3 regions of the Streptomyces sp. NBC_01803 genome follow, and region 1 is predicted to be linked to each of the others. Evidence: riboswitches for the same ligand, from Rfam matches in the RefSeq annotation. Region 1 holds a riboswitch; each other region holds the start of a gene.
The links. Region 1 has a riboswitch for cyclic di-AMP ahead of OIE51_RS12445 (M23 family metallopeptidase). Riboswitches for the same ligand answer to the same signal wherever they lie in the genome.
Positions count from the first base shown of each region.

Region 2: it holds a riboswitch for cyclic di-AMP, as region 1 does, so the genes downstream of both, OIE51_RS09950 (M23 family metallopeptidase) here and OIE51_RS12445 (M23 family metallopeptidase) in region 1, are expected to answer to the same signal.
Region 3: it holds a riboswitch for cyclic di-AMP, as region 1 does, so the genes downstream of both, OIE51_RS10320 (transglycosylase family protein) here and OIE51_RS12445 (M23 family metallopeptidase) in region 1, are expected to answer to the same signal.

Region 1 covers NZ_CP109073.1:2,833,441-2,840,955, forward strand. The annotation lists gene OIE51_RS12420 (helix-turn-helix domain-containing protein) at 1-212, shown strand, start outside; gene ribD (bifunctional diaminohydroxyphosphoribosylaminopyrimidine deaminase/5-amino-6-(5-phosphoribosylamino)uracil reductase RibD) at 249-974, shown strand; gene OIE51_RS12430 (NUDIX hydrolase) at 1,033-1,554, shown strand; gene OIE51_RS12435 (hypothetical protein) at 1,583-1,717, shown strand; gene OIE51_RS12440 (aldo/keto reductase) at 2,179-3,120, opposite strand; gene OIE51_RS12445 (M23 family metallopeptidase) at 3,181-4,248, opposite strand; cyclic di-AMP (ydaO/yuaA leader) riboswitch at 4,259-4,429, opposite strand; gene OIE51_RS12450 (winged helix-turn-helix transcriptional regulator) at 4,643-5,104, opposite strand; gene OIE51_RS12455 (MFS transporter) at 5,180-6,646, shown strand; gene OIE51_RS12460 (pyridoxamine 5'-phosphate oxidase family protein) at 6,662-7,150, shown strand; gene OIE51_RS12465 (PP2C family protein-serine/threonine phosphatase) at 7,147-7,515, opposite strand, start outside.
Region 2 covers NZ_CP109073.1:2,308,856-2,316,370, reverse strand. The annotation lists gene OIE51_RS09975 (GtrA family protein) at 1-423, opposite strand, end outside; gene OIE51_RS09970 (protease inhibitor I42 family protein) at 458-868, opposite strand; gene OIE51_RS09965 (5-(carboxyamino)imidazole ribonucleotide synthase) at 957-2,114, shown strand; gene purE (5-(carboxyamino)imidazole ribonucleotide mutase) at 2,111-2,650, shown strand; gene OIE51_RS09955 (dipeptidase) at 2,647-3,888, shown strand; cyclic di-AMP (ydaO/yuaA leader) riboswitch at 4,220-4,408, shown strand; gene OIE51_RS09950 (M23 family metallopeptidase) at 4,412-5,371, shown strand; gene OIE51_RS09945 (ABC transporter permease) at 5,480-6,235, opposite strand; gene OIE51_RS09940 (ATP-binding cassette domain-containing protein) at 6,280-7,248, opposite strand; gene OIE51_RS09935 (TetR/AcrR family transcriptional regulator) at 7,350-7,515, shown strand, end outside.
Region 3 covers NZ_CP109073.1:2,383,782-2,391,296, reverse strand. The annotation lists gene OIE51_RS10335 (sensor histidine kinase) at 1-973, shown strand, start outside; gene OIE51_RS10330 (cytochrome P450 family protein) at 966-2,222, shown strand; gene OIE51_RS10325 (transglycosylase family protein) at 2,319-3,251, shown strand; cyclic di-AMP (ydaO/yuaA leader) riboswitch at 3,579-3,712, shown strand; gene OIE51_RS10320 (transglycosylase family protein) at 3,716-4,393, shown strand; gene eno (phosphopyruvate hydratase) at 4,622-5,902, shown strand; gene OIE51_RS10310 (FtsB family cell division protein) at 6,036-6,548, shown strand; gene OIE51_RS10305 (DUF501 domain-containing protein) at 6,588-7,109, shown strand; gene OIE51_RS10300 (Ppx/GppA phosphatase family protein) at 7,106-7,515, shown strand, end outside.

The DNA.
Region 1 (7,515 bases):
GCGGCCTGCATCTTGCGCGCTTCGCCAACGCTCACGCGGCCAATCGGGATCCGGACGAGGCGTGTGCCGTAGGCGGCCAAGCACTGGAGATCATTCGCGAGACGGCATCGCGGCGCACGAAGGCGGAGTTGCAGCGTGTGGTGACGGGCCTGGCGCCGTGGCGTCGGATGTCTGCGGTGCGCGACCTTACCGAGGCGGTCTCCGTGCTGTAACTAGGATCTGTTCCGGGACAGTCGTCGGGAGGGTCTGTGCGGATCAGCCAGTTGGTCGGGGTCGATGAATGGGGCACGGTCGAAGGGCGGCCCTATGTCGTCTACAAGTACGCCGCGACGCTGGACGGCCGGATCGCGGCGGCGGACAGCACCAGTCAGTGGATCACGAGTCCGGAGTCGCGGGCGGAGGTTCACGCCTTGCGCGCCGCCTGTCAGGCGACCGTCGTCGGCTCGGGGACCCAGCAGGCCGACGACCCGCACCTCGCGGTTCGGTCGGGCTGGGATGATCCTCGGCTCCAGATCCCCGTCCAGGTCGAGCGGCAGCCGTGGCGTGTTGTGGTGGACACCAACGCCCGTACCCCCAAGGGGGCGAGGGTATTGGACGATGTCGCGCCCACGCTGATCGCCGTCGCGGAGGACGCGGACGCACGGCACTTCGAAGATGCGGCCACCGTCGTACGGCTGCCGCGCGCCGCCGACGGGCGCGGTCTGGAACTGCCCGCGTTGCTGGAGGAGTTGCGTGCGCGCGGGGTGCGCGGGATGTTCCTGGAAGGGGGGCCGACGCTGGCCGCTTCGTTCGTCTCGGCCGGGCTGGTGGACCGGATCATCGCGTACATCGCGCCCGCCCTGCTGGGGAACGGCAAGAGCGCGCTCCAGGGCGGGACCGTCGAGACCATGGCGGACATTCTGCGCTGTGACCTGCTGGACGTCGCGCGATCCGGGCCCGACGTACGGCTCCTCGCTCGGCCTCAGCGGCCCTGACGGCGAGTTCCCGGTGTGTACTCAGTCCGGGGCTGTGCCGAGTCGGAGAACCCCGCCGATGAGGCCCAGCCCCGCCGACCCGGCCGCGTGGAACGCCTACCTCGCCGAGGGCAACGCCAAGCAGGCACGCAAACGCGTCGCCGCCGATGTCCTCCTGCGCGACCAGGCCGACCGACTCCTTCTGGTCAACCCCACCTACAAACCCGGCTGGGACCTTCCCGGCGGCATGGCCGAAGCCAACGAGTCCCCCCACGACGCTGCGGTACGCGAACTGCGCGAAGAACTCGGCCACACACCCAACCTCCGTCAACTGCTCGTCGTGGACTGGGTCCCGCCCCACGGCCCCTGGGACGACCTCCTCGCCTTCGTCTTCGACGGCGGCACCCTCACCGACACCCAGGCCGCCCACCTGCGGCCTCACGACACCGAACTCTCCGCAACCGCCTTCATGCCCCTGGAAACAGCCCGCGACCTGCTCAATCCAAGACTGCGCCGCAGACTCGACGCGGCCGTACGCGCCCTCGGCAGCGGACAGCCAGCGTATCTTCGCGATGGCGCGGCCGACTGGGGATCACTCTGAAATCCCGCTTCGAGGAACCCACATCACCGTGACCTCAGAGGACTGGCCCCGGCTCTTGGTCGTGGACGTCGAGGGCAACAGCGCGACACCGCCCGACCTGGCCGAAGTCGCCGCCCTGGCCATCCGTAACGGCACCCCCGACACCACCACCGCCGGGTCCTGACTCATCCAACCGCCCGTGATCCGTCACCCCGTTCGCCACCGGCGTCCACAAGCTGACGAACGAGCGTCTGACCACCTGCCCGCCCTGGACGGCCGTGGCCGACGAGGTACGGCCATGCTGGACGACACCTGGATCCGCCGCCCACAACGCCACCGCCGACTACCGCGCCCTCGGCCGCCACCTTCCGGGCCGGCAACCGGCAGGCGTGATCGACACCCTCCGCCTCTCCCGCACCACCTACCCCGACGCCGAGCGCCACACCTGGACCCGATGGCCGGATACGCGGGCCTTGATCTCACGGCGGCCCCGGCCCACCGCGACCGCGGCACCTACGACGCTTACGCACCGCCCTTGGTGAAGCGCTGCTGGAAGCGGCGAAAGCGCGCTACGACATTGAGCCGCGTCTGATCAGGCCAGGAGGCGGTCGGTCTGGGGCCGGCGGTGGCGGAAGAGTCGCATCGTCAGAGCGACGCCTCGGTGAGCCGGGTGACGTCGGCGTCGGTGAGGGTCACATCGGCCACCGCGAGCAGGGCGGGGAGCTGGTCGAGGGTGCGGGCGCTGGCGATGGGGGCGGCGACCGTGGGCTGGACGGCGAGCCAGGCGAGGGCGATCGTGGCGACCTCGGCCTGGTGGGCGGCGGCGATCTCGTCCAGGGCGGTGAGCACGCGGCGGCCGTGCTCCGTCTCCAGGTGCTGGGCCGCGCGGCCGGCGCGGGCACTCGAAACGGCGGCGTTCGGGCGGTACTTGCCGGTGAGGAAGCCGGCGGCCAGCGCGAAGTACGGCATGGCGGCCAGGCCGTAGCGGGTGGCCAGGTCGGCGAGAGGGCCTTCGTAGGTGTCGCGGGAGACGAGGTTGTAGTGGGGCTGGATCGCGACGTAACGGGCCTTGTTCTCCCGGGTGGAGAACTCCAGGGAGGCTTCGAGGCGGGCCGGGGAGATGTTGGAGACGCCGATCTCGCGGACCTTGCCGGCCCGCACGAGGTCGTCCAGGGCGGTGATGATCTCCGCGACCTCGACCGACTCGTCGTCGAAGTGCGTGTAGTACAGGTCGATGCGGTCGGTGCCGAGCCGGCGCAGGGACTCCTCGGCGGCGCCCTTGATGGTGGCGGCGGACAGGCCCTTGAAGTCGGGATGCGCGCCCACCTTCGTGGCCACCACAATGTCGTCGCGCCGACCGCGCCGGGCCAGCCAGCGGCCGATGATCGTCTCGGATTCGCCGCCCGCATTGCCCTCGATCCAGGCGGAGTAGCTGTCGGCGGTGTCCACGAAGTTCCCGCCGGCCTCGGCGTAGGCGTCGAGAACGGCGAACGACTCCGCTTCGTCGGCCGTCCAGCCGAAGACGTTGCCCCCCAGGCAGAGGGGGAAGACCTCGAAAGCGCCGACGGCGTGCCTCTGTGCAGTCATGCGGCCAGCGTAAACTCGGTGGCCCTGGCGTCAGGGGAGCCGCCAGGGCCATCGGAGGCGTCAGACCGTGATGCCCTTGTCGCGCAGCCAGAGCAGCGGGTCGATGGCGGTGTCGCCACCGGGGCGGACCTCCAGGTGGAGGTGGGGACCGGTGGAGTTGCCCGTGGAGCCGACGCGGCCGACGGTGTCGCCGGTGACGATCTCCTGCCCGGTGGACACGCTCATCGAGGACAGGTGGCAGTACCAGACCTCGGTGCCGTCCTCCAACTCGACGATGACGCGGTATCCGTACGAGCCGGCCCAGGCGGCCTCCGTGACGGTGCCGGTGTGCACGTTCTTGACCGGCGTGCCGGTCGGGGCGGCGAAGTCGGTGCCGGTGTGGGTGGTCTGCCACATCGAGCCGCTCTCACCGAAGTAGGTGGAGAGGCGGTAGTCGTTGAGGGGCAGGGTGAAGCTGGCACGCAGCTGCTCCAGCCGCTCGGCCTCCTCGCGTTCGCGCCGCCGCTCCTCCTCGGCGGCCCGCTCGGCCTCGGCCACGGCCGCGGCTTCCTCGGCGGCGGCGGCCTCGGCCTCCTGGACGGCGGCGGTGACGGCCTGGGTTTCCGCGTTGGCGTCCTGCTGGTCGGCCTGCTGGAGGAGGCGGGTGCGCAGGGCCTCGCCCGCGTCGAGCACACCGGCGGGCCCGGACGGTGCCTCGGCGAGAGCGGCGGCGGAGTCGGCGGTCGCGGTATCGGCGGTCGCGGTGTCGGCGGTCGCGGTGTCGGCACCGGAGTCCGTGCCGGTGAGCAGGTCGCCGAGGACGGGGATGGTCGCCATCTCGTCCGCGGCGGTGTCCACGCCGGCGACGGCGCTCGCGCCCTCCTCGTTGGCCGTGGCCATGCCGCCCGCGCCGACCGCGGCGAACACGCCGACGCCGAGCACCGCGCGGCTGCGGGCGATGGTGCCGCCACGCTGGCGGGCGACACGGTGCCGCCCGCGCACCGGAAGGAGGGTGTCCTCGCTGGGATTCCACTCGCCGTACGTCTCGCCGTCGTCGGCCTTCGGCCCGAAGTAGGCCGGGTACGTGCCGGGCGAGCCGTACGTGTCCAAGTGCGTGCCCTCTATCGAGGCATGCCGGTTCGACGCCACGGAGGCGCTCTCCTTTCCTTCCTTCCGCCTACCGGGTTAGCTGACGGGTTCGGAGCAGGAAGGTCTCCTACGGAAGGGCGGCGGCTGGTGGCTGCCGACAGTCCGATTCACCCCAAGTGGTGGGTCCCCGGTTCCATTGGTGCAGTTGTTTCGCACGTGCCGGATTCGGCGAGTGAGCACGGCGCCGTCTCTTGTGACGGCGGTGACGACCGCGCTGCGTTATCGAACGTTAATAGAAGCTGCCGCCAGATTCCAAGTGCTTGAGGGAATAAACCCGAGCCCTTGACCAGGATTTTCAGTCCCGAAGCGCTGCAAATCCGGCAAATCGACGCCGATTTATAGGGGGCTGAGCATCTGACAGTACGTCAATTGTTATGTGAGGAGCGCCACATGCTCACCCCTCGTGGTCGCGTGCGTCGTATGTGGCACGGGCGGCGGCGATCTCGCGCTGATGCTCCTCGGTCCAGGTGACCAACGACTGGATCGTCGCGTGCAGCGTGGAACCGAGCGGCGTCAGCGCGTAGTCGACGCGCGGCGGCACGGTCGCGCGCACGGTCCGGCTCACCAGGCCGTCACGCTCCAGGTGTCGCAGCGTCCGGGTCAGCATCCGCTGGCTCACGCCGTCGATCTCGCGGCGCAGCTCGGTGAACCGCAGGCTCTGGCAGTCGAGGAGCGCGATGACGAGCAGCGACCACTTGTCCGCGATCCGGTCGAGGATCTGGCGGACTTCGCAGTCCTCGCGCACATCCCACTGCTTCACGTCATACGCGTACGCGTCGGAGCCGCCGCCGTCATCGCAGGTCGGGCCCACGGTATCCCCGGTGTTCCCGAGGGACTTCGAAGTGCCTTCTTCCATGCGGAGATGGTTCCCCATGATGCTGTCGGTTACAAGGAGGAACCGTCTCTGATCTGCCCCGAAGGGAACCTGCCCATGTCCACTCGTGCCTGGGGCATGTTGTTCGTCCTGTGCGGCGCCATCTTCCTGGAGGGGATCGACGTGGCCATGCTCAACGTGGCCCTCCCCTCCATCCGCGCCGATCTGGGTCTGTCCACCGGCGAACTCCAGTGGGTGATGAGCGCCTATGTCCTCGGCTACGGAGGCTTCATGATGCTGGGCGGCCGGGCCGCCGATCTCCTCGGCCGGCGGCGGATGTTCGTCGGCTGGCTGAGCGTCTTCCTGCTCTTCTCCGGCCTCGGCGGGCTGGCGACCGAGGGCTGGATGCTCATCGCCGCCCGGTTCGTGACGGGCGTGGCCGCCGCGTTCATGACCCCGGCCGGCCTGTCGATCATCACGACGACCTTCCCGGAGGGTCCGCGGCGCGACCGCGCCCTGCTGATCTACTCCGGCACCGCCGCCGGCGGCTTCTCGCTCGGTCTCGTCCTCGGCGGACTGCTCTCCTCGGTCGACTGGCGGTGGGTCTTCTTCGCCCCGGTCCTGGTCTCGCTGGTCGTCCTGCTCGCCGCCCTCGTGCTCATCCCGCGCCCGGCGGAGCAGCCCGTCGCGCCGGGAAGCCAACCCGTCGACATCACGGGCGCGTTGCTCATCACCGTCGCCCTCATGCTGCTGGCCGTCACGGTCGAGCGCGCCACCCACACCGGCATCGGCTGGACGGCGGCGACGCTCGCCGCCGGGCTCGCGGCCCTCACCGCCTTCGTCGCCGTCGAACGCCGCTCCGCCGCCCCGCTGCTGCGGCTGGGCATCCTGCGCTCGGGGACGCTGCTGCGCGTCAACGCCGCCGGTCTGCTGCTGGCCGCCGCGTTCTTCGCCTTCCAGTTCATCGCCGTCCTCTACCTCCAGGAGCTCCGCGGCTGGTCAACAATGAAGACGAGCCTGGCCATGCTGGTGATGGGCATCGACGCGGTCCTCGCGCCGACGCTGACGCCCCGCCTGGTGAACCGCTACGGCAACGCGCGGGTCATCCTCGGCGGGCTGCTGCTGGCGGTGGCCGGGTACGGGCTGTTCCTGCCGATCGGCCTGGACACCGTCTACCTGGCGATGTTCCCGTCCATGCTGCTGGTCGGGCTCTCGTTCGCCCTCGCCTACGGGCCGCTGACCATCTCCGCGACCGACGGCATCGAGGAGTCCGAGCAGGGGCTGGCCGGTGGGCTGCTCTACACCTCCTTCCAGTTCGGCGCGGCGCTCGGCCTCTCCGCCGCCACCGCCGTCAATGTCGCCGTCGCGCCGGAGGCGGGCGGCGTCGCCGCCTCGGCGCAGACCATGCTCGACGGCTTCCACGCGGCGCTGCTCGTGCCGCTGGGCGCGGCGATCCTCGCCGCCGCCGTCATCGCGGCGGGGCCGACGCGGCGGCGTCCGGCCCCGGTGGTGGGGGGCGCGGCGGCGACGGTGGCCACCCCACCGGCTGGGGAGTCCGTGCCGGCTCCGTCCGTCTCACGTTAGGGAGCGCGTTCCGTCATGACCGCCACCGTGAAGTCGTTCGCCGAGATCGAGCCGCGGTTCCGCGACTACCTCAGCGAGATCCGTTACGCCTCGATGATCACCGTCGACGCCAAGGGGCGCCCCCGGGCCCGGGTGCTGGTCGCCGTCTGGGAGGTGGTCGACGGCCGGCCGCTCGGCTGGCTCGTCACCTACCGGACGCCGGTCAAGGCCGCCCATCTGGCCGCCAACCCGCACACCACGTTCTCCTACTGGAGCCCCCGTCAGAACGCCGTCTTCATCGACGCGACCGCCGTGTGGGTGGAGGACGCGGCGGCGAAGCGGCGGGCGTGGGAGTTGTTCCGCACCGGCAGCCCGGGTGGGGTGGGCTACGACCCGGGCGCGTTCTGGAGCGGGCCCGACGATCCGCGGTACCACCTGCTGCGGCTGGACCCCTGGCGGGTGCAGATCGTGCGCGGCGCGGACCTGCGGAACACGATCTGGCGCGCGGACGACCCTTGGGGCTAGCCGACCGCCGCCTCCGCCGGGTGCTGGATGGCCAGCAGGGCCATGTCGTCCTGGAGTCCGTCGTCGGTGTGCGTGATGACGTCCGCGACGACGTGGTCGAGCAGCGCGGCCGGTCCGGGGAAGACCAGGCCGCGCAGCCCGTCCAGCGGGTCGTAGAAGACGCCGTGGGCGTCCCGGGCCTCGCTGACGCCGTCCGTATAGAGCAACAGGTGGGTGCCGGGCGGGAACGGGACGGTGTCCGACCGGTCGGGGCTGGGCAGCAGGTCCCCCAGGCCGAGCGGCAGGGCGGCGGCCTGCCCGGGGTCGAGGTAGCTGGCGTCACCGCCGGGACCGAGGAGCACGGGCGGTGGATGGCCGCGGTTGAT
Region 2 (7,515 bases), 520 kb from region 1:
GAAGACCCAGGTGCGGTAGGACCAGAAGCGGAACAGGGAGCCGAGGCCGAGGCCGATCAGATTCTTCGCCAGGTTGTCCGCCAGGGGGGACGTGAAACCCAGGCCGTAGTGCGACAGCGCCAGGACGCCGTTCTCGATCACCATGCCCGCGCCCGAGAACAGCAGGAACAAGCCCGCCTCCCGGCTGCGGCCGGTCTTGTCGCGGTGGCGGTACGTCCAGTACCGGTTCCCCACGTAGTTCGTGCAGATGGCCGCCGACGTGGCGAGCACACCCGACCGGATCGGCGCGAGACCCGCCGCCTGGGTGCAGAGGTTGAACACGATCACGTTCACGAGAAACCCGAACGCGCCCACGGCGCCGAACTTCGCGGCTTCCTGGGCGATGCCGCGCATGCGGTCGCGCAGCGTGCGCCGGTCGCTCATAGCGGCCATGCTAACCAGACCGTCCCGGCCCGGCTCAGCCGACAGTGACGTCGAATGTCAGCTCCTCCGCCGCGCGGTCGTCGCCTTCCCGCCGTTCCACCAGCCGGAGGTCCGTGGTCCCCGCGTCCTCCGCCCGGAAGACCAGGTACTTCGTTCCGCCGCGCCCCGGTGCCTCCGCCGCACCCTCGTCGGCCTCGTAACGTTCCTCCACCACGGTGATCACCGCCGGGTCCGGCGTGGGGGAGACGATCGCCCACTCGTAGCCGGTCGTCGGGTTCTCGGCCAGCCGGACCGTGAAGCTCTCCCCGGCCTCGACCTCGATCGCCTCGTCCTCCGCCGTGAACACCCGCGCGTCCTCGCGTTCCTCGTTCCCCTCGCAGGCGCCCGCCCCCGCCGCGACACCCGCCACCAGCGCCGCCACCGCCATGCCCCGTCCGATCCACATGCGTACGACGACGCGCCCGCGCCCCGGCCCGGTTCCAGCCGTTGTGGCCCAGCGGCCGACGTCAGAGGGCTGCCGATACGCTGGCCCCGTGACATTTCCGGTGGTCGGCATGGTCGGAGGCGGTCAGCTCGCCCGTATGACCCATGAGGCGGGCATCCCGCTCGGTATCAGGTTCAGGCTGCTCAGCGACACTCCGCGCGACTCGGCGGCCCAGGTCGTGAACGACGTGGTCGTCGGGGACTACCGCGACCTCGACACGCTGCGCGCGTTCGCCCGAGGCTGCGACGTGATCACGTTCGATCACGAGCACGTCCCGACCGAACATCTCCGCGCGCTCGAAGCCGACGGCATCGCCGTCCGGCCCGGCCCGGACGCCCTGGTGCACGCGCAGGACAAGGGCGTGATGCGGGCCCGTCTCACCGAGCTGGGCATCCCCTGCCCCCGCCACCGCGTCGTCGCCGACCCCGCCGACATCCGCCGTTTCGCCGAGGAGGACACGGGCGCCACCGGCTTCCCCGTCGTTCTGAAGACCGTGCGCGGCGGCTACGACGGCAAGGGCGTGTGGGTCGTCCGCTCGGCCGCCGAGGCCGCCGCGACCAGCGCGCCGTTCCTGGCGGGCGTGCCGGTGCTGGCCGAGGAGAAGGTCGACTTCACGCGCGAGCTGGCCGCCAACGTCGTCCGTTCCCCGCACGGCCAGGCCGTCGCCTACCCGGTGGTCGAGTCCGTCCAGGTGGACGGCGTCTGCGACACCGTGATCGCCCCCGCGCCCGGCCTGCCGCACGAGCTGGCCCTGGCCGCGCAGCGGCTGGCGCTCAGCATCGCCCGGGAGCTGAACGTCACCGGCCACCTCGCGGTCGAGCTGTTCGAGACGGCCGACGGCCGCGTTCTCGTCAACGAGCTGGCGATGCGCCCGCACAACTCCGGCCACTGGACGCAGGACGGCGCGGTCACGTCGCAGTTCGCCAACCACCTGCGCGCCGTGCTCGACCTCCCGCTCGGCGACCCGCGCCCGCGCGCCCCCTGGACCGTGATGGCCAACGTCCTCGGCGGCGACGCCCCAGACATGTACCAGGGGTACCTGCACTGCATGGCCCGCGATCCCCGCCTCAAGATCCACATGTACGGCAAGGACGTGAAGCCCGGCCGCAAAGTCGGCCACGTCACCACCTTCGGCGAGGACCTGGCCGACGTGCGCGACCGCGCGCGGCACGCCGCCGACTACCTCCGAGGAATCATCGACGAATGAGCACCACCCCGAGCAGCAGCAGCACCTCGCCGCCTCTGGTCGGCATCGTCATGGGCTCCGACTCCGACTGGCCGGTGATGCGCGCCGCCGCCGAGGCGCTGGACGAGTTCGCCGTGCCCTACGAGGTGGACGTCGTCTCCGCGCACCGCATGCCGCACGAGATGGTCGCCTACGGCGAGCGGGCCGCCGGGCGGGGGCTGAAGGCGCTGATCGCGGGCGCCGGCGGCGCCGCCCACCTGCCGGGGATGCTCGCCTCGCTGACCCCGCTGCCCGTCATCGGGGTGCCGGTGCCCCTGAAGTACCTGGACGGGATGGACTCGCTGCTCTCCATCGTGCAGATGCCGGCCGGCGTCCCGGTCGCCACCGTCTCGGTCGGCGGCGCGCGCAACGCCGGCCTGCTCGCCGTCCGCACGCTCGCCGCGCACGATCCGGAGCTGCTGGAGCGGATGCGGGCGTTCCAGCGCGCCCTGAACGAGCAGGCCACCGAGAAGGGCCGCCGCCTGCGCGCCTCGCTCGCCGCCGGGGGCACACCGTGACCGACGCCCCGGCCGATTCCCCCGCCGACGCCCCGGCCGCGGCTCCGGCCGATTCCCTGGCCCGCGCCCGCGCGCTGCTGGCCGAGCATCCGATCGTGGACGGCCACAACGACCTGCCCTGGGCGCTGCGCAAGCAGGTCGCGTACGACCTCGACCGCCGTGACATCGCCACCGACCAGAGCGCCCACCTCCACACCGACCTCCCACGGCTGCGGGCGGGCGGCGTCGGCGCGCAGTTCTGGTCGGTGTACGTCTCCACCGAGCTGGCCGGGGACCGCGCCGTCAGCGCCTGCCTGGAACAGATCGACGTGGTCCGGCGCCTCCAGTGCCGGTACGCGGCCGACCTGCTGCCCGCGTACACCGCCGACGACGTGGCGGCGGCGTGGGCGGCGGGCCGGATCGCCTCCCTCATGGGCGCCGAGGGCGGCCACTCCATCGCCAACTCGCTGGCGACGCTCCGGGCGTTCCACCACCTCGGCGTCCGGTACATGACGCTCACCCACAACGACAACACCGACTGGGCGGACTCGGCCACCGACGAGCCCCGGCACGACGGGCTCACCGCGTTCGGCGAGGAGGTGGTCCGGGAGATGAACCGCATGGGGATGCTGGTCGACCTCTCGCACGTCGCCGCCTCGACGATGCGCGACGCGCTGCGCGTGAGCCAGGCGCCCGTGATCTTCTCGCACTCCTCCGCGCGCGCGATCTGCGACCACCCGCGCAACATCCCGGACGACGTGCTGGAGTCGCTGAGCGCCAACGGCGGGGTGGCGATGGCGACGTTCGTGCCGGCCTTCGTGCTGCCGGAGGCCGCCGAGTGGACCCGGCGCGCGAGCGAGAACATGCGGGCCCACGGCCTGCACCCGCTGGACACCACGGAACCGGCGATGCGGGTGCACCGGGCGTTCGAGGCCGAGCACCCGCGTCCGCGCGCCACCGTGGCGACCGTCGCGGACCACCTGGACCACATGCGCGAGGTCGCCGGGGCTGACCACATCGGCATTGGCGGTGACTTCGACGGCACGGCCTTCCTGCCGGACGGCCTGGAGAGCGTGGCGGGCTATCCGGCGCTGATCGCGGAGCTGCTGGACCGGCGCTGGTCGTCGGCCGAGCTGGCGGGACTCACCTGGCACAACGCGGTGCGCGCGTTGCGGGACGCCGAGGCCGTCTCCCGGGATCTGTCGAGCCGGCGCGGTCCGTCGATCGTGACGATCCGGCAGCTCGACGGCGAGGGATGAGCTGACGGGACGTTCCGGGCATAAGGGGCGGAAGGGTGGCGCGTGACCGAGGTCACTCGGCGGCGCGACCGGCGATCATCGCCATCACCCGCCCGTTCCGCCGGTCCGGTCAACGAGTCATCGGGAAAGGGTGATTGGCGAATCCGCCGGAAATCCCACTCTTACCCGCCGTTCATGTCCGGTCGCCCGTCGTCACGCATGGCCGGGGGCGGTATTTCCGATCATGGAGTGACTGCGCCCGTTTTCTTGTCTTCTATGAATTCATAGGTTTACCGTTCTGGCCGCGCCGCATCCGCGGCGAGCCGCTCCCGGACGCCGAATCCTGTCACCGGAGGCGGAAACGCAGCAATTCCGCGTGACAGGAGCGGGGGACCCACTTTTCGCCGAGGCGTTTTTCCGACGCTCCGGCTCGGGGTGAAGCCACCCATGAATTCGGTCGCCCGTGCCCGAATTCGGCGGTGGCCGGGCTACTCCGGCCCGAACCCGACAGCTCACCTCGCAGGCGTTGGAGAGGAGCACACCTATGTCCGCACGCGGACGTCACCGCCGCCAGCGTATCCGGCGCACTTCCCGCATCTCCCTGATGCTCACGGCGGGTGGTGCCGGCGTGGCACTGCCGCTCATCGCCGCGGGCGGAGCGAGCGCCGCGCAGCCCGCGGCCCAGCAGGTCGCCGCCGCCAACGCCGCCCCCGTCAGCGCCCCGGCCGGCTCCGACCAGTCCGACGACCGCTCCGGCGACTCCGAGCGTGAGCGCGGTTCCGGCAGCTACACGGTGGTCAAGGGCGACACGCTCTTCAAGATCGCCGACGCGCACGACGTCGAGGGCGGCTGGGAGCGGATCTACGAGGACAACCGCCAGGTCATCGGCGGCGACCCCGACCTGATCCACCCCGGTCAGGAACTGTCCCTGGACGGCACCGCCGCCGCCCAGACCGCCGCCCCGGCCCCGGCCCCGGAGGCCGAGCCCGCCCCGGCCCCCGAGCCGGAGCCCGCTCCCGAGCCGGAGCCTGCTCCTGAGCCCGAGCCCGAGCCGGAGCCGGAGCCCGCCCCGGCCCCGGCCCCGTCCGACGAGACCGGCACCGGCTTCACGGCCCCGGTCGAGGGCGCGGTCGGCACCAACTACGGCGTCGCCGGCTCCAACTGGTCCTCCGGCTACCACACCGGCGTCGACTTCCCCGTAGGCACCGGCACTCCCGTGGTGGCCATCACCTCCGGCGAGGTGGTCACGGCCCGGACGAGCAGCGCCTACGGCAACGAGGTCGTCATCCTGCACGCCGACGGCCACTACAGCCAGTACGCCCACCTGTCCTCGTTCTCCGTCAGCGTCGGCCAGACGGTGAGCCCCGGGGAGCAGATCGGCCTGTCCGGCGCCACCGGCAACGCGACCGGCCCGCACCTGCACTTCGAGGTGCGCACCGGTCCCGAGTACGGCTCGGACATCGACCCGCTGGCCTACCTGCGGGGGCACGGCGTCGCCATCTGACGCGACACCGCGCCCGTTCCACGAGACGGGGCCCCGCACCGGACATCCGGTGCGGGGCCCCGTCTCGTTCCCGGCCGTTCTGGTCGTTCCCGGTCGTTCCCGGTCCGCTCAGCGGCTGAGCCGCTGATACGCGCGCACCGCCAGCGGCGCGAAGACCGCCGTCAGCACCACCGGCCAGGCCACGGCCAGGAACAGCGCGTGGTCCGCCGCCCACGAGCCGCCCGTCGGCCCCGGGTTGCCGAACAGCTCGCGGATCGCGGCCACGGTGGCCGACAGCGGGTTCCACTCCGCGACCGTGCCGAGCCAGCCCGGCATCAGCTCCGGCGCGGTGAAGACGTTCGACACGGCGGTGAGCGGAAACGCCAGCGGGAAGACGATCGAGCCGACGGTCTCCGGGTTCCTGACCACCAGGCCCAGATAGATCCCGATCCAGGTGATCGCCAGTCGCAGCGCCAGCACCAGCGCGAGGGCCGCGAGCGCCCGGCCAGGGCCCCGGTGCCACTCCCAGCCGACCAGCAGCCCGCAGATCACCAGCACCGTGATCTCCAGCAGGGCTCGCAGCATGTCGGCCGTACCACGCCCGGTGAGCAGCGCCGAACGGGCCACCGGCATCGACCGGAACCGGTCCACCACGCCCCGCTCCGTGTCCGCGGCCACCGCCGAGCCGGTGGCGCCCATGCCGTAGAGCATCGTCATGACGAAGACGCCCGGCAGCAGGAACTCGCGGTAGTCACCGCCGCCCGGAACCGTCATGCCGTTGCCGAAGACGTACCCGAAGACCAGCACGAACATGATCGGCAGCGTGAAGTAGAGGATCATCTCCTCCGGCACCCGGACCAGATGTGCCATGTTCCGCCGCGTCATGACGAGACTGTCGCTGACGCCGTTCCGTACCGTGCCGGTGCCGCTCACGCGGGGACCTCCTCGCTCTCGTGCGTCCGCGCCGTGCCCGTGAGCAGCAGGAACGCCTCGTCGAGCGTGGGCCGCCGGGTGCCGATGTCCTCGACCGCGATCCCCGCCTCGTGCAGCGCCCGCACCACCTCGGTCAGCGCGGTCACCCGGTCGGCGGCCGGGGCGGCGACCCGCCGGGTGTCCCGGTCGGTCTCCGGCCGCGCCCCGCACACGCGGCCGACGAGCGCGGCCACGGCGTCGAGGTCGGTCGCGTGCCGTGCGACGACCTCGATCCGGTCGCCACCGATCCGGGCCTTCAGCTCGTCGGCCGTTCCCTCGGCGACCACCCGGCCCGCGTCGATGACCGAGATGCGGTCGGCGAGCTGGTCGGCCTCCTCCAGGTACTGCGTGGTGAGCAGCACCGTCGTGCCGACGGCGACGAGCGAACGGACCGCGTCCCAGACCTGGTTGCGGCTGCGCGGATCGAGGCCGGTGGTCGGCTCGTCGAGGAACAGCACGCGCGGGGTGACGATCATGCTGGCCGCCAGGTCGAGCCGGCGGCGCATGCCGCCCGAGTACTGCCCGGCGTTCCGCCCGGCCGCCTCCGCCAGCCCGAACCGCGCGAGCAGCTCGTCGGCCCGCCGCCGCGCGGCACGCGGGCGCAGCTTGTGCAGCCGCCCGAACATCACCAGGTTCTGCCGCCCGCTCAGCTGCTCATCGACGGCCGCGTACTGCCCGGTCAGCCCGATCCGCGCCCGCACCTCCGCCGGCCGGCGGGCCACGTCGTACCCGCAGATCTCGGCCCGCCCCTCGTCGTAGCGCAGCAGCGTGGCCAACGAGCGCACGGCCGTCGTCTTCCCGGCGCCGTTCGGCCCGAGCAGGCCGTGCACGGTACCGGCGGGCACGGCCAGCGCGAAGCCGTCGAGCGCCCGCTTGCCGCCGTACCGCTTGCGCAGCCCCTCGGCCACGACCGTGTGGTCAGCCATCAGTGTCACCCCTGAACTGTGTACGCCGTAAACCTGGGTATACGCTATACACAGTTTTAAAATACGGTCAACCCCGAGACCCGCTGTCCCCGAGGAGACCGATGGCCGCGACCGAACGCCCGCGTGACCTCCAGGCCACGGTGGACCTGCTGTGGCGCACCAAGGCCCCGGGCAGCCGAGGCCCGCGCGGCAGCCTCACCCTGGACGGGATCGTCGCGACGGCGGTGGAGATCGCGGACGCCGACGGCATCGCGGCGGTCTCGATGC
Region 3 (7,515 bases), 450 kb from region 1:
GCTGGCGTGCATGGAGGGCGCCGGGACGGTCATCGTCACCTATCTCCTCATGGACCAGGACGCGGACCTGCGGGAGCAGGGCATGCCGGTGTGGTTCCAGCCGCTGGTGTCCATCCTGTTCGGCGTGGCCTGCGTGGTGCCGCCGGTGCTCCTCGGGCTGTATGTGCGGGCGCGGCGGCGGCTGGTGGAGTCGTTGCGGGACCGGGCGCACGGTCTGGAGCGGGAGCTCGCGCTGCTGGCCGAGCGGGCCGAGGAGCGCGCGGAGTGGGCGCGGGGCGAGGAACGGCGGCGGATCGCGCGGGAGATGCACGACGTGGTGGCGCACCGGGTGAGCCTGATGGTGGTGCACGCGGCGGCGGTGCAGGCGGTGGCGCCGAAGAATCCGGAGAAGGCGGCGAAGAACGCGGCGCTGATCGGCGACATGGGCCGGCAGGCGCTGACCGAGCTGCGGACCATGCTGGGGGTGCTGCGGGCGGGGGACGGCCGGCGGGCGGACGCGCCGTCGCGGCTGGCGGAGATCGCGGTGGCGGTACGGGTGACGGAGGACGCGGGGCCGTCGCTGACGGAGGTCGCGGTGCTCGTGGCCGAGTCGCGGGCGGCGGGGATGACGGTGGACCTGGCCGTGGAGGGGGAGCCGCGCGGGTACGCGGAGCAGGTGGAGTCGACGGCCTACCGGGTGGTGCAGGAGGCGTTGACGAACGTGCACAAGCACGCGGCCGGCGCGGCGGCGCGGGTGCGGCTGGCGCACCGGGACGGCGAGGTGGCGGTGCTGGTGCAGAACGAGGCGCCGGACGGCGGGATCGGGGCGCCGGACGGCGCGCGGCTGCCGAGCGGCGGGAACGGTCTGGTGGGGATGCGCGAGCGGGTGACGGCGCTGGGCGGCGGGTTCGTGTCGGGGCCGACGGACAGCGGGGGCTTCCGGGTCTCGGCGGTGATCCCGGACCAGCGACGGCCGGAGCCGGCGGATGGCTGAGGGCGGGGAGCCGCCGACGCTGTTCGACCAGGGCTTCACGGCGGACCCGTATCCGGCGTACGCGTGGCTGCGCGAGAACGCGCCGGTGCACCGGGCGGTGCTGCCGAGCGGGGTGGCTGCCTGGCTGGTGACGCGGTACGCGGACGCGCGCCGGGCGCTGGCCGATCCCCGGCTGAGCAAGAACCCGGGGCGGCACAGCGCGGCGGACCACGCCTCGGGGCGGGTCGGCATCCCGGGGGAGCGCGGCGCGAACGTGATGACTCATCTGCTGAACATCGACCCGCCGGACCACACGCGGCTGCGGCGGCTGGTGTCGACGGCGTTCACGCCGCGCCGGGTGGCCGAGTTCGAGCCGCGGGTGCGGGAGTTGTCGGAGCGGCTGGTGGACGGGTTCGCGGGCGCCGGATCGGCGGACCTGATCGACGAGTTCGCGTTCCCGCTGCCGATCTACGCGATCTGCGACCTGCTGGGGGTGCCGCCCGAGGACCAGGACGACTTCCGGCGGTGGGCCGGGATGATGCTGCACACGGCGGGCAAGCGCGGCGGGGTGGGGCGCGCGGTGCGGCGGATGCGGACGTATCTGGGGGAGTTGATCCACCGCAAGCGGGGGGAGTTGGGGGACGACCTGATCTCGGGTCTGATCCGGGCGTCGGACCACGGTGAGCAGTTGACGGAGGACGAGGCCGCGTCGATGGCGTTCATCCTGCTCTTCGCGGGCTTCGAGACGACGGTGAACCTGATCGGGAACGGCACCCTGGCGCTGCTGCGGAACCCGGCGGAGCTGGCGCGGCTGCGGGGCGCGGTGGCGGCGGGGGACGAGGCGCTGATGGCCTCGGCGGTCGAGGAGTTGCTGCGGTTCGACGGGCCGGTGGAACTGGCGACGTGGCGGTTCGCGTCGGAGCCGCTGACGCTGGGCGGACAGCGGGTGGAGCGCGGCGATCCGGTGCTGGTCGTGCTGGCGGCGGCGGACCGCGATCCGGCCCGCTTCGCGGCGCCGGACGCGCTGGATCTGGGGCGGCCGGACAATCCGCATCTGGGGTACGGGCACGGCATCCACTACTGCCTGGGCGCGCCGCTGGCACGGCTGGAGGCACGCACGGCGCTGGCGACGCTGCTGCGGCGGCTGCCGGATGTGCGGCTGGCGGCGGAGCCGGCCGATCTGCGCTGGCGGGGCGGGCTGATCATGCGTGGGCTGCGGTCCTTGCCGGTCGCGTTCACGGCGGAAGGTGACAGAGCGTCAGCAGTGTGATGAACACGTTATCCCGGCGGGATCGACTTGTGATCGTGCGGACGGAGGACTAGGTTCCCCTCATCCGTAACAGTGTTCGCATGAGAGGACCGTCAAATGCGCTCCCGGACCGGCCGTCACCGTCGTCCACGACAGGCTCCGGCCTTTCTCGTCACCGCGGGGGTGACGGGCGCGGGCATCGCGTTGCCCCTGATCGGCGCGGGCTCGGCGAACGCGGTGAGTGATGGCACGTGGGACCAGGCCGCCGAGTGCGAGAGCGGCGGGATATGGACGGCGAACACCGGTAACGGCTACTACGGCGGCTTCCAGTTGCCGCTGAGCCTGTGGGAGCGGTACGGCGGGCTCGACCTCGCGCTCCGGCCCGACCTGGCGAGCCGGGCGCAACAGATCACGGTGGCGACGCGGATGCTCGCCGACCAGGGGCAGGAAGCGCTGCCGGGGTGCGCGTTGCTGTCGGGGCTGTGGGAGGAGTTCCGCGCCGAGCACGGGGACGACGTGGACCGGGCGGAGGAGGCCGAGGAGGCCCAGGCCGAGGAGGAGATCGGGGGGCCGGAGGAGTCGGCCGTACCCGGTGAGGAGGGCGGCGAGGTCGAGGGACCGGACACGGAGCCCGGCCTGGAGCCGTCCGAGCCGCCGGTCGAGGGATCGGTCGAGGGATCGGTCGAGGGATCGGTCGAGGAGCCGACGGAGGAGCCCGCGGCGGAGGCGGCCGGAGAGGCGGCCGAGGAGCCCGCCGGTGACGAGCCCGACGCGGCGGAGGCGGCCGGGAGCGCGGACGGCGGCGGGCGGCACCGGGGTGAGCTCGACCCGGCGGAGGCGGAGGCCGGTGCGGAGCCGGCCGCCACGACCGGGCGGCACGCGGACCGTTACGAGGTGCGGCGGGGGGACACCTTGTCCGCCATTGCGGTGGTGTCCGGGGTGTCCGGCGGCTGGCCCGCCCTCTACGAGGCGAATAAAACGGTCATTGGCGACAATCCAGACTTCATACTCCCGGGCCAGGTGCTGGAGTTGGCGGTCGCGGCCCGTTAGGTATCGATTCGCGAGCGCAACTTTGCGATCTGAAAAGTGTGACCATCATCTCCCCGCACTTCGGTGATATCGGACTCTTCCGTCGTTTCGCCTCCCTGGCTGACCTGGGCAAATCCGACTTCTCGCGCGTCAACCCCCGCCACGCCGGTGATCTTCATCGTTCTTGAATCGTTAGTGAGCGTGTGTTTAGTGTCCCTCCGCTCGACGTCTCGCCGGGCACCGAAGCCGAACGCCGAATCCTGCCGCCGGCCTCGGGGACCACCATCGCGCACCACCGCAGGCAGGAGCGGGGGACCCAGGCCGCGACCCGGTAGCCGACACCGGGGCGCGGATGCCGCGCCGGACCGCACTCCCGGCAACGGCTTGGGGTGAAGCCCCGGACGCCGCAAGGCGCCAGGGGCCGGGCAACTCACCAGACCCGAACCCGACAGCTCACCTCGCAGGCGTCGGTGAGAAGGATCGTCATGCTGTTCACAGGCAAGGGCCGTCATCGTCGTCCGTCCAGACCGACCCGCTTCGCCGCCGCGGCCACCGTCACCGGCGCCGCCGCGGTCGCGCTTCCGCTGCTGAGCGCCACCGGCGCCGGCGCCGCCTCCGTCGACACCTGGGACACCGTCGCCCAATGCGAGTCCGGCGGCGACTGGGCCATCAACACCAACAACGGCTATTACGGCGGCCTGCAGTTCTCCCAGTCGAGCTGGGAAGCGGCCGGCGGTTCGCAGTACGCCTCCCGCGCCGACCTGGCCTCCAAGGACCAGCAGATCGCCGCCGCCGAGGTGCTTCTCTCGATGCAGGGCCCCGGCGCCTGGCCGGTCTGCGGCCCGCAGGCGGGTCTGTCCGCCGGCGGCCCGGCCGCCGAGGTGAACCCCGGTGGCGCCGCCCCGGAGCCGGCTCCCGAGCCCGCGCCCGAGCCGCAGCCCGCGGAGGAGATCCCGGCCGAGCCGCAGGCCGCCCCGGCCCGCGAGGAGGAGGTGCCCGCCGACGACAGCAACGGCGGGACCTACACCGTCAAGCGCGGTGACACCCTCTCGGAGATCGCCGAGGAGCACGACACCACCTGGCAGCAGCTCTGGGCCGACAACGCCGATGTGGTCGGGGACAACCCCGACCTGATCCACCCCGGTCAGGAGCTCGGCGTCTGATCCGCCCCGGCCCACGCCGGTGAACCGGAACCCGGTGCGGGGCGACGCCCCCGCACCGGGTTTTCTTCTCCCGTTGAACAAAAAGGTGGCCCCCGCTCTGAGCTGGGCTTTCAGAGGGGTATCGAGTGCTTAGGGCGAGCTGGCGACCAGTGCGGCCTCCCGGGGCGGCTACGCTCAGAGGGCTGAAGACGCCACTGATGACATCCACTCGGACCTAAGGAGAACCTCGTGCCGTCTATCGACGTCGTCGTAGCCCGCGAGATCCTTGACTCGCGAGGCAACCCCACGGTCGAGGTCGAGGTTGGCCTCGACGACGGCAGCACGGGTCGTGCCGCCGTTCCCTCCGGGGCCTCCACCGGGGCCTTCGAGGCGCTGGAGCTGCGCGACGGGGATCAGAGCCGCTACCTGGGCAAGGGCGTGGAGAAGGCCGTCCTCGCCGTCATCGAGCAGATCGGCCCCGAGCTGGTGGGTTACGACGCCACCGAGCAGCGGCTGATCGACCAGGCGATGTTCGACCTGGACGCCACCGCCGACAAGTCCTCGCTCGGCGCCAACGCCATCCTCGGCGTCTCCCTCGCCGTGGCGCACGCCGCCTCCGAATCCCGCGACCTCCCCCTCTTCCGCTACCTCGGCGGGCCCAACGCGCACCTGCTCCCGGTGCCGATGATGAACATCCTGAACGGCGGCGCGCACGCCGACTCGAACGTGGACATCCAGGAGTTCATGATCGCCCCCATCGGCGCGGAGTCCTTCTCCGAGGCCGTCCGCTGGGGTGCCGAGACCTACCACACGCTCAAGAAGGTGCTGAAGGAGCGCGGCCTGGGCACCGGCCTGGGCGACGAGGGCGGCTTCGCGCCGAGCCTCGGCTCCAACCGCGAGGCCCTCGACCTGATCGTCGAGGCCATCCAGAAGGCCGGGTACACCCCGGGTCAGGACATCGCCCTCGCCCTGGACGTGGCCGCCACCGAGTTCTACTCGGACGGCGTCTACACCTTCGAGGGCAAGTCCCGCACCGCCGCCGAGCAGACGGCGTACTACGCCGAGCTGGTCGAGGCGTACCCGCTGGTGTCCATCGAGGACCCGCTGAGCGAGGAGGACTGGGAGGGCTGGCAGGCCCTCACCGCCGAGCTCGGCGGGAAGGTACAGATCGTCGGCGACGACCTCTTCGTCACCAACCCCGAGCGGCTCCAGCGCGGCATCGACGCGGGTGCGGCCAACGCGCTGCTGGTGAAGGTCAACCAGATCGGCTCGCTGACCGAGACCCTGGACGCCGTGGAGCTGGCCCAGCGCAACGGTCTCAAGTGCATGATGTCCCACCGCTCCGGCGAGACGGAGGACGTCACCATCGCGGACCTGGCCGTCGCCACCAACTGCGGTCAGATCAAGACCGGCGCCCCCGCCCGTTCCGAGCGGGTCGCCAAGTACAACCAGCTGATGCGGATCGAGGAGATCCTCGACGACGCGGCTGTCTACGCCGGGCGCAGCGCGTTCCCGCGCTTCCGCGGCTGAGACTCCCGGGGGGCGGACCGGCGGGACCTCCCGTCCTGTCCGTCCCGTCCGCCCGCCCTACGCCCGTCCCCGCCCTCCGTCCCGTACGGTGGCGGGGCACGGGTACGGCGAACTGGGGTGTGAGGGAGGCGACGTGGCCGCGGAGCGGGACCGGTTCTCCACCGCCACCAGACTCAGGGCACTGGGCGAGCAGGCCGCCGCGCGGGTCTACCGCGCGCAGAGCCGTCGGCTGCGCCGCCCGCCGCGCCGCAGCCGCCTCACCGGCCGGGCCGCGATCCTGGCACTCGTGCTGTGCTCCCTGATCGTCGCGCTCGCCTATCCGCTGCGGCAGTACATCCAGCAGCGCACCGAGATCGCCGACCTGCGGCGGCAGGCCCAGGAGGAGCGGCAGCGGGTCGAAGACCTGCGGGACGCCAAGGCCCGCTGGCAGGACCCGGCGTATGTCGAACAACAGGCGCGCGAGCGGTTGCAGTACGTGCGGCCCGGCGAGATCGGGTTTCTCCTCCCGGAGGCCGGTGACGGCGACGGCGAGGCCGGCGGGGACGAGGAGGACGACGAGCGCCTGCGCACCCGTGGTGCCCCCGCCCCCCGCCCCTGGTACGACAATCTGTGGGACGGCGTCGACAAGGCCGACCGGCCGAGCTGACGCCGCGACGTCCCCCAGTTCCCGGACAGAAAGCCACTCGTGGAAACCCCAACCCCGACGGACGCCGCCGCGATCGAGGAGCAGCTCGGCCGGCCGCCGCGCGGTCTGCGCGCGGTCGCGCACCGCTGCCCCTGCGGCAGCCCGGACGTCGTGGAGACGGCGCCCCGTCTGCCGGACGGCACGCCGTTCCCCACCACCTACTACCTGACCTGTCCGCGCGCGGCCTCCGCCATCGGCACCCTGGAGGCCGAGGGCGTCATGAAGGACATGACGGTCCGGCTGGCCGAGGACCCGGAGCTGGCCGCCGCGTACCGGACCGCCCACGAGGACTACCTCGCGCGCCGCGACGCCATCGAGGTGCTGCCCGGCTTCCCCAGCGCGGGCGGGATGCCCGACCGGGTCAAGTGCCTGCACGTGCTGGTCGCCCACTCCCTGGCCGCCGGGCCCGGGGTCAATCCGCTGGGCGACGAGGCGCTGGCCCTGCTGCCCGAGTGGTGGCGCAAGGGCCCGTGTGTCCAGGTCCGTTCCGGCGCGTCCGGTGAAGGAGACGACGAGACATGACGGCAGCCGCCGCGATCGACTGCGGCACCAACTCCATCCGCCTGCTGATCGCCGACGCCGATCCGGCGACCGGGCGGCTGACCGACCTGGACCGGCGGATGGAGATCGTCCGCCTGGGCCAGGGCGTGGACCGCACCGGCCGACTGGCCCCCGAGGCGCTGGACCGCACCTTCGCCGCCTGCCGCCGGTACGCCGCGGCGATGGCGGAGCACGGCGTCACACCGGAGCGGACCCGGTTCGTCGCCACCTCCGCCTCGCGCGACGCGGAGAACCGCGACGACTTCACGCGCGGCGTGCGGGACATCCTGGGCATCACGCCCGAGGTGATCAGCGGCGACGAGGAGGCCGCGCTCTCCTTCACCGGCGCGACCGGGGAGCTGACCGGGCGGCCGGGGATAACGCCGCC